DNA from 3 places in the Colwellia sp. MEBiC06753 genome. Region 1 is predicted to be linked to each of the others. Evidence: predicted binding sites of a transcription regulator. Region 1 holds the regulator's gene; each other region holds the start of a gene.
What was found. The regulator FNR, encoded in region 1, switches genes on or off when oxygen is low (the NO sensors DNR and NnrR bind a similar motif). The targets are predictions, from matches to a motif close to TTGATCTAGATCAA.

Region 2: a site for FNR is predicted at 1,636-1,649, ahead of trhP (prephenate-dependent tRNA uridine(34) hydroxylase TrhP). Genes of this name have one in related genera too.
Region 3: a site for FNR is predicted at 1,255-1,268, ahead of ACOB82_RS00675 (nitrate reductase subunit alpha). Genes of this name have one in related genera too.

The regions. Positions count from the first base shown of each region.
Region 1 covers NZ_JBQMTM010000006.1:9,868-13,158, forward strand. The annotation lists gene uspE (universal stress protein UspE) at 1-872, opposite strand, end outside; gene fnr (fumarate/nitrate reduction transcriptional regulator Fnr) at 1,050-1,769, opposite strand; gene ACOB82_RS06385 (sulfite exporter TauE/SafE family protein) at 1,819-2,490, opposite strand; gene ccoS (cbb3-type cytochrome oxidase assembly protein CcoS) at 2,487-2,765, opposite strand; gene ACOB82_RS06395 (heavy metal translocating P-type ATPase) at 2,762-3,291, opposite strand, start outside.
Region 2 covers NZ_JBQMTM010000020.1:59,228-62,518, forward strand. The annotation lists gene ACOB82_RS14950 (methyl-accepting chemotaxis protein) at 1-238, opposite strand, end outside; gene ACOB82_RS14955 (HDOD domain-containing protein) at 648-1,490, opposite strand; gene trhP (prephenate-dependent tRNA uridine(34) hydroxylase TrhP) at 1,757-3,136, shown strand; gene ACOB82_RS14965 (YfhL family 4Fe-4S dicluster ferredoxin) at 3,146-3,291, shown strand, end outside.
Region 3 covers NZ_JBQMTM010000001.1:141,627-144,917, forward strand. The annotation lists gene ACOB82_RS00670 (histidine kinase) at 1-1,056, opposite strand, end outside; gene ACOB82_RS00675 (nitrate reductase subunit alpha) at 1,328-3,291, shown strand, end outside.

The DNA of each region.
Region 1 (3,291 bases):
AATTTGTCTATTACATGTTCGGCAGTATTGCCAATTAGTGCTGCTGACAAACCTGTGCGGCCGATCGTGCCCAGAATGACAAGTTCTGCGTCTAGTTCTTGCGATAACGCTTCAATGGTATCTTCCGGTAAGCCTTCTTTAACATGTGTGTTTGCGACATCAATACCAAATGCATTTGCATGTTTTTCCATGGCTTGTTTATGATGCAATAACATAGTGTCGTTATATTGGCTGGCATCAAACTCTGGTATTTCAATTGCAATATTAACTGGCGTGCCAGGGTAGGAGTTAACTAAGTGAACATTAGCGTTCATCAGGCCTGCAAGGTGCTTGGCCTCTTCGGTTATGATGTTATTCAGTGATTGGTGTTCTTGCTCGTCACTACCAACATTAACCGCCGCTAAAATATTGCCATTGTCTGGCCAAGAATGCTCTTTTACTAACAGTAACGGGCAAGGGCATTTACGTAATAAATGCCAATCGGTTGGCGTAAAAATAACTGATTTTAATTTATCGTGCTCATGGGTGCCTTTAATGACAATATCAAATTGATGCTTAAGCACTTGATCTATAACCGCTTCAAATGGGCGGTTATGCCAGACTACATCAATGGTAATATTGTTTTGTTGGGCGTTAAGCGACTTGATCTGCTCTTCAATCCACACCTTGCGATCATTGATCACTGTTTGTCGCATCGCATCACGTTCATCACTTGATAACATCGTGGTCATTTCATAGGAGAAATCAAAAATGCTTAGAAATGCCGTTATGCTTGCACCAGTTTTGCTGCCTAGTTCAATTGCTCGGCTCAGTGCTTTTTGATCTTCTGTTGTTGGATCAATTACAACAAGTATTTTTTGATACGTTTCCATTTATGCCTCGTTTGCCACATTGTTGATTTAAATAGTTTGCCCGCTATTGGCAATTAATTATTTGTTTTAAATCAAAAAATGCATTCGTTACATTATGACTAAAGCGCTATATTATGACTAAAGCATAGTATGGAAATATGATGATTTAAAGTGGAGGTTGACACCTTACTTTTATTTTTACTTCAATAAGGCGACTTCATTTAACTTATCAATATCATTTAAGGTAATCAGTTTACCATCGACATTGATTAACCCTTCTTTATGAAAACGATTTAATAAGCGGCTTATGGTTTCTACGGTTAAACCAATATAGTTACCAATATCACCTCGGGTCATGGTTAATCGAAATTCTTTTGGCGATAGGCCACGCGCTTTATAACGAGTGCTCAGAGTTGCTAAAAAGGTGGCTAGTCGCTGCTCGGCATTTTTGCGATTAAGTAACGATAACATTTCTTGATCAGTTCTGATCTCATTACTCATTAAACGTAATACCTGACGCTTTAACGCAGGCATACTGTTAGAAAGTTCATCTAAGGTATTGTAAGGAATTTCACAAACCATCGCGGTTTCTAGTGCTTGCGCAAAACTTTGGTGCTCGCTACTCGCTAGCGCGTCGAAGCCGAGTAAATCGCCCGCTAAATGAAAACCGGTAATTTGTTCTTCACCACTTGAGTCAATGGTGAATGTTTTGAATGTGCCTGAACGTATGGCAAATAATGAATGCAATGCTTCACCATCTTGGAATATTTTTTCACCCTTTCTGATTGGGCGTTTACGATCAATGATATTGTCTAAGGTATCTAGTTCTTTTTCATTAAGTGAAAAGGGCAAGCATAACTCGCTGATACTACAGTTTTGACAATGGATATGACTTTTATGAGCACATGATTCAGACATTTACAGGTTTAACTCATCAATTGAATTGGTTTAGCCAAAGGCCATGATATTAAAACATTGCTTGGTAGGCAACCAAGACCCCGTAAAAACCATAAGCAATTAGTATAATAGCCATAGTTTTTCGAAATAAATTGGACTGTAAGAGCCCCTTTATTGAAAAAATGCCGAATGATAATGACAGTAGCGCCGGCAATGTTCCTAAGCCAAAGGCTGCCATAATTAAGGCGCCATTTTCCATGCTGCCGCTGGCCATTGACCAAGTGAGTGTTGAATAAACCAGGCCACAGGGTAACCAGCCCCATATAATACCTAATGCCAGTGCTTTGGCATTTGAGTCAACCGGCAGTACTTTACTGGCCAGTGGTGAAATAAATTGCCAAATAAATTTTCCAGCTTGTTCTATTTTGGTTAATAACATTAACCATTGACCAAGATAGAGCCCAAGTAAAATTAAAAAAATGGCAGAAATTAGCCGTAATGCATGCAGAGGAAAGCCAATACTTTTGGCTGCTAAAGAACCGGTAAAGCCGACAATTGCGCCAATAATGCTGTAAGACGCAATGCGTCCTAGGTTATAGGCAAGGGTAAATTGCCATTTTTGCTTGTGGTTTTGCTGAGGAATTGCCGAAAGCAACATACCTGAAACGCCACCACACATCATTAGGCAATGTCCTGATCCTAGTAAACCAATAACAAATGCGGAAAGTAAATCTAAGGTCATTTGTTGGTTGAATCACCGTTGATTGTTGTTTTTTCTGATTGTTGTGCGGTGTTTTCTACAACTTCAATGTGGCTTTTTTGAGCGTCAATTGGCTTCTCTTGTGCACCAGCATGCTTGTCTGAGGCCTGTTGTTTGCTTTCATCGTCAAATAAAATACTTAACCCTTCTTTTTCTAAATCGTTAAACTGCTCGGTTTTAACCGCCCAAAAAAACAGGTAAATCCCGACAATGGTTAAAATAATCGCAATAGGAATAAGTACGTAAATAACACTCATGATTTTAAAAGTCGCAGCGAGTTGGTAATCACTAAAATCGAGCTTGCAGACATCCCGATAACCGCAAGGTAAGGGGTGATAAATCCACAAACAGCCAATGGCAACACAATAGCATTATAGCCAATTGCCCAACAGTAATTTTGGTAAATAATACGTCGGGTTTTAATACTGGTGTTACGCAGTGTTGTGATAGAAGACAGCTTATTATTTAATAAAATGGCATCTGCGCCACTTTTCGCGACATCTGTACCACCGCCCATAGCGATAGAAACATGAGCGGCACTGAATACTGGCGTGTCATTAACACCATCACCTACCATAGCAACGGTTTTTGTTGCTTGCAGCTTTTGCACAATATCCATTTTTTCATGGGCTGAAAGGCCTGCATGTACTTCGTCTAATGGCAGTTGTTTGCTTACTTTTTCACAACCTGTTTGGCTATCGCCAGATAGCATGATTGTTTTAATGTTGGCTTGATGTAAATGTTCAATAACCGAATTAGCCTCATCTCTTGGCTTATCGGATA
Region 2 (3,291 bases), on a different contig from region 1:
AAATAACCTTTTTAGCTTCATCATCTTCTACGCCTGCAATTGAGGTAATGGCTAACTCAATAAAGGTATCAAGCTGCTTTTTACTTTCGCCATACAATGAAGCTTGCATTTGCGCTTGGCTTAAATCACTTATTTCCTTGTTATTCATCGCCGAAAGAATACTAAGAATAGTGACGGATATTGCCAGTGGAATTATCGCTAATGCGATTATTTTCGATTTGATCGACAAGTTGAGCATTCGTTTTCCTTACTCTCTATAATGTTACAGCTAGAGCGTGTTTATTAGAAATTATTGAATTTTTTTATTATTAACTTTCTTACCTTGCTTACCTTACTTACCTTACTTACTTGAACGCAATGCAATGCAACTGGTAGAACAGTTGTAAAGTATAATGACACTTGTATGTGACAAAAAAACTAAATTATTCATTTACCGAATAAAACGGGTGAATTTAAAAGCAGATTATCAAGGCTAAAAGTTTAGTTTATGTATGGAGTTGGTTAGCAAAAGGTCGAAGGTAGGAGATAATTAAACAAACGCCAGCTAATATACTGGCGCTTTACTTAACTACTTTAATTACCAACTTTAAATTAAATTAATGTGGTGCTTTTGTATTGGTTTAACGGTTAACAACCTAGTATTTAAATTAGGTGAACATGGCTCGAGCATGCTCGTACATTTCTTTAAATTCTTCACTGTCCATAAAATCTTCGCTAGGCAAAATATCTTTCTCTACATAGCTACGCAGCAATGCTTCTTGCGTAGACTGATTTTTAAATATGCCATGATATACCGCGCCTGCACGTATAAAGTCTAAGTAATGCGCTTCTTCCGGTAATACCGTCAAGTTACTCCAGTTCTCGACTAACTGTGTCATTTCATCTGAGAACCCCCACGCTTTGGTAACTTCTGCGCCAATTTTATTGCCAAGTTTTAAAATAGCGTGTTGTAAAAACGTTGGGTTAGCAAAAACATCCGGATGTTTTTCTGCCTCGGTTAATATGGGTAACACACCAACGTTATGAATTAACGCGGCTAATGTCAGGGTATCTAAGGTTAAATGAGTACGCTTGTGTAATTTCAAATAAAAGGTCATCAGGGCAACTGCCACCGAAGCAACATCAACAGTTTTTTTCCATGATTTGTCTAAATACATGGCAACAATATCATTTTCTGAGACAAACATTTGTTCAACTGCCATTGCCGTAGCAATACTTTTTATCTGTCGTAAGCCAATGCGCGTAACAGCCTGAGCAACGGTTTCCACTTTTACTGAGCGCCCGATAATTGCACTATTGGCAACTCTGATCATACTCAAGGATAAAGCAGCGTCATGGGCAATTATATCGCCCATTTGATGTAAATTAATTTCGGGATCGTCTGCCGCTGACCTAACCCTTAACGCGATTTCGGGCAGGGTTGGTAACACTAATGCGTCATGTTTGATTTTCTCAGTGAGAATTGTATACAGCGCGTTCTCTGTTGACATGAATTATCCTTATTATTGATAGTGTTAAATAAAAAATAGCACAAAACTAATTGAGTGGCTTATTTAGTTACATCGTTATTTAACATGGTAGTTTAGTTAACAGAAATTACTAACCTTGTTGAGCAAAAAACTTTATTTGTAAAAGTTGATATGAATCAAGCTAACGTTAGATATTCGTACTAAGCACAGGGATTTGATTGCACTCAACTAGCTAGAAACTAAAATGCGTTTCATTAATCATTGAATAATTTTTAGCTAATTTAACTATGTTTACCCCTGAATTACTTTCCCCCGCTGGAAGCCTTAAAAACATGAGATACGCCTTTGCCTACGGTGCCGATGCCGTTTATGCTGGGCAGCCTAGATACTCACTGCGCGTACGCAATAATGAGTTCAATCATGAAAATTTAGCCATTGGGATTAATGAAGCACATGCGTTAGGTAAACAGTTTTATGTGGTTAATAATATTGCGCCGCACAATGGCAAATTAACAACCTTTATCAAAGATTTAACCCCAATCATCGAAATGAAACCCGATGCCATGATCATGTCTGATCCGGGGCTGATTATGATGACCAAAGACGCCTTTCCTGATATGCCACTTCATTTGTCAGTGCAAGCGAATGCGGTGAATTGGGCCACGGTTAAGTTTTGGCAGCAACAAGGCATCGACAGAGTGATTTTATCGCGAGAATTATCGTTAGATGAAATTGAAGAAATTCGTATGCGCTGTCCGGATATTGAGTTAGAGGTATTTGTGCATGGCGCGTTATGCATGGCCTATTCTGGCCGCTGTTTGCTTTCTGGCTATATGAATAAACGCGATCCAAATCAAGGCACCTGCACGAACGCCTGTCGTTGGAACTACAATGTTCACCCAGCTCAGCAAACAGAAACTGGCGATGTTATTTCAATGCAAGCACAATCACCAGGCGTGACAGAGTTTGACCCACAAGCAGGTCATGGTTTTGATGATGTTGTATTAATTCAAGAACAGCACAAGCCTGACGAATATATGCCAGCATTTGAAGATGAACATGGCACCTACATTATGAATTCTAAAGATTTACGCGCCGTAGAACACGTCGAGCGTTTGGTCAAAATGGGCATACACTCACTAAAAATAGAAGGACGCACTAAGTCATTTTATTATTGCGCCCGAACCGCTCAAATATACAAAAAAGCCATTAATGATGCGGTAGCTGGCAAAAGTTTCAACCCAGAGCTTAATAGTGAATTAGAGCACTTAGCTCACCGCGGTTACACCGAAGGCTTTTTACGTCGTCACAAACACAGTGATACTCAAAACTATGATTATGGCTACTCAAAAAGTGACAGCCAGCAATTTGTTGGCGAAGTACTAGGTTACAACGAAGATAACGGGCTAGTCGAAATTGATGTTAAAAATAAATTTCTCGTTGGCGACGAGTTAGAGCTAATCACACCACAAGGCAACAAGCGCTTTACCTTAACCCATATGGAAAGCCCTAAGGGTGAAGTTATTTTAGATGCTAAAGGCTCAGGTCATAAGGTAGCCATTTCATTAGATACGTCATTTGATTTAAGTTTTGGCATTTTAATGCGCTACCTTGAAGACGGTGAAACAACGAGACACCCATTTTCCCAAAATCAACAAGCGGGATAGGAGAATAACATGGCACTATTAATTGAAGATGATTGCATCAACTGTGATATGTGCGAGCCAGAGTGTCCAAATGAAGCTATTACTCTAGGCAAAGAGATTTATCAAATTGATCCGGATAAATGCACCGAATGCTTAGGTCATTATGATGAAGCGCA
Region 3 (3,291 bases), on a different contig from region 1:
ACAAGTGCTGTTATCAATGGATAAGCAGCTATGGCAGTCTTTTTCAACACAGTGTTCGGGGAGTGTTTTTTGCTCGGTAATAATATGTTCATAAGGCTCTTGACTGTTGTTGGTGGTTAAACATAAATCAAGATCTGGTTTTTGCGTGACCTTAGCTAACGTCTGAGCGACCGCGCTAAAGTCGATAGTATCGCTGGGCTCGTTGATAAGTTGTGAGGTTTGATAAAGTAATTCCAGCGTTTCATTACTGCGGCTAAGCTCACTGGTTTTTTGTTTAACCCGGCGCTCTAAATCACCATAAGACAGCGACAAGGCGTTTGTCATCTTATTCATGGTTTCAGCCAGTAAACCAAGCTCGTCATTCTGCTTAATATTGGTGTAAGTGGTGTAGTCACCAGCAATTATTTTTTTAGCCGAGGTGGTTAGTTCCGATAAAGGCTTTTCTATCCTGCGGCTAATTTGGAACATAGTAAATGCCGCTAATAAAATGGTGATCATTAACGAAATGCCAAGGATCATTCGAATATGAAAAATCCGTTGTTCCGCACGATGTTGATACAAACGAACCAATCCATCTAATCGCGAGGTAAACTCTTCAATAGTTGCGTTTAGCGCTAATAATTTAGTCTCATTAAGTTGTTCCGGCTGAGCAGATAAGTCAAGCAAGAGCGGTTGTAGTGTACCTTTCCATGATTGGCGAATATTGTTTAACGTTTGCTTTATTGGCGTAATATCGTGTGACGCAGCATTGCCGCCCATAATTGCGGCATTAATGGTTTGATTAAATTTATCAATATCTTGTTGTATTTTTTCTTGTTGCAAGAGCACTGATGAAGACTTGATCTGTGGCAGTAATTCAATGTGGGATAAAATTTTGTAACTTTGTTTTCGCAATGAACCGGCATCGTTAATGATTAAGGCATCGTGATCTGCCATTTCACTGATAAATACTGAACTGAACATACTTAAAATGGAAATGGCACTGATTAAGAACATCATTGATCCAATACGGAATACGATGGAATTAAACAGTCTGTCTAACATGCTATTTTTCATACGTTACCTTGTTCATTAATTACCTTACTCTTAATTGCTTTAGTGGGGATACCTACAAAAACCGATTTTTCGCTGCAAACTCGCATATTTTTGTCTGTGCTACTGGCAACGCCTTATTCTACCGAAAAAGCGCGAATAACCTTTATACCCATAAGGTGGTAGATACGTAATAGTATGAATTTTAGCATTTTTTAAAACTTGACCTAGATCAATTTTCCTTTAGTCGACTGCTCTATGATGACTCCAAACTATAAAATGCTTGGAGAATAATATGAGTCGTTTTTTGGATAGATTACGCTTTTTTAAGCCTAAATCTGAAAGCTTCTCAGGTGACCATGGTGTCACTACAGAAGAAGATCGTGGCTGGGAAGACGGCTATCGCCGTCGTTGGCAGCATGACAAAATTGTTCGTTCAACTCATGGCGTAAACTGTACCGGCTCTTGTAGTTGGAAAATTTACGTTAAAGATGGGTTAGTGACATGGGAAACACAACAAACGGATTATCCACGTACTCGCCCTGATTTACCTAATCATGAGCCTCGTGGTTGCCCTCGTGGGGCGTCATATTCTTGGTATATCTACAGTGCTAACCGCCTTAAATATCCTAAAGTTCGTAAAAAATTAATTAAACTTTGGCGCGAAGCTAAAGCGCAACACAATGATCCTGTTGTCGCATGGCAGTCGATTGTTGAAGATAAAGCAAAAGCCCAGTCCTACAAGCAGCAACGCGGTTTAGGTGGTTTTGTACGTGCAGATTGGCAAGAAGTTAATGAAATTATTGCGGCCGCCAATATCTACACCACCAAAACCTATGGCCCTGATCGTGTTAGCGGTTTCTCACCAATTCCAGCAATGTCTATGGTGTCTTATGCAGCGGGTGCTCGTTACTTATCATTAATTGGTGGTAACTGCTTAAGCTTTTATGACTGGTACTGTGATTTACCGCCAGCATCGCCACAAATTTGGGGTGAGCAAACTGATGTACCTGAGTCTGCTGATTGGTATAATTCAAATTATATTATTGCTTGGGGCTCTAACGTTCCCCAAACTCGTACGCCTGATGCTCACTTCTTAACGGAAGTGCGCTATAAAGGTACAAAAGTTGTTTCTATCACCTCTGATTACTCTGAGCTGTCAAAACTTACTGATCAATGGTTAGCTCCGAAGCAAGGTACTGATGCCGCATTAGCCATGGCATTTGGTCACGTTATTCTCAAGGAATATCACACCACAGGTAAAAGCGAATACTTTAATGAATATGTGCGCTCTACCACCGATTTCCCAATGCTGGTGTTACTTGACGAGAAAGACGGCAAGCTTATTCAAGGGCGTTTCCTACGTGCGTCTGATTTAGCCGATAACTTAGGCCAAGATAATAACCCTGAGTGGAAAACTATTGCCGTAAATGAATCCAATGGTGAACTGATTTCGCCAAACGGTGCGGTGGGTTATCGCTGGGGTGAAGATGGCCGTAAGCGCGGTAAGTGGAATATCGAACAACGTGATGGCAAAACCGGCGATGAAGTCACCTTACAATTAAGTTTGAAACAAGGTCACGATCAAATTGTTGATGTCGCATTCCCATACTTTGCTACCGAAGCGAATGCCCATGAACATAGCTATTTCGATCACACTGAGCACAGCGACATTATTAATCGCAAAGTGCCTGCGAAGAAAATCACTTTAGCCGATGGTACTGAAACATTCGTGACTACAGTGTTTGACTTAACCTTAGCCAACTATGGTGTTGATAACGGTTATGACTGCGAAAATTGCGCAACTTCATACGATCAAGACTTGCCTTATACTCCTAAGTGGCAGGAAAAAATTACTGGTTGTCGCCCAGAAGATGTCATCAAAGTCGCGAAAGAGTTTGCCGATAATGCTGACAAAACGCGTGGCCGCTCTATGGTAATTGTTGGTGCCGCACTAAACCACTGGTACCACATGGATATGAACTATCGTGGTTTGATCAACATGCTAATGATGTGTGGTTGTATCGGTCAATCAGGTGGTGGCTGGGCACATTATGTGGGTCAAGAAAAACTACGTCCACAAACGGGCTGGCAGCCGCTGGCATTTGGCCTTGACTGGCAACGTCCGCCTCGTCATATGAATGGTACTTCGTTCTTCTACAATCACTCTAGCCAATGGCGTTATGAAAAATTGGCGATGGATGAAGTGGTTTCACCATTAGCAGATAAAGCAAAATGGTCGGGCTCGATAATCGACTT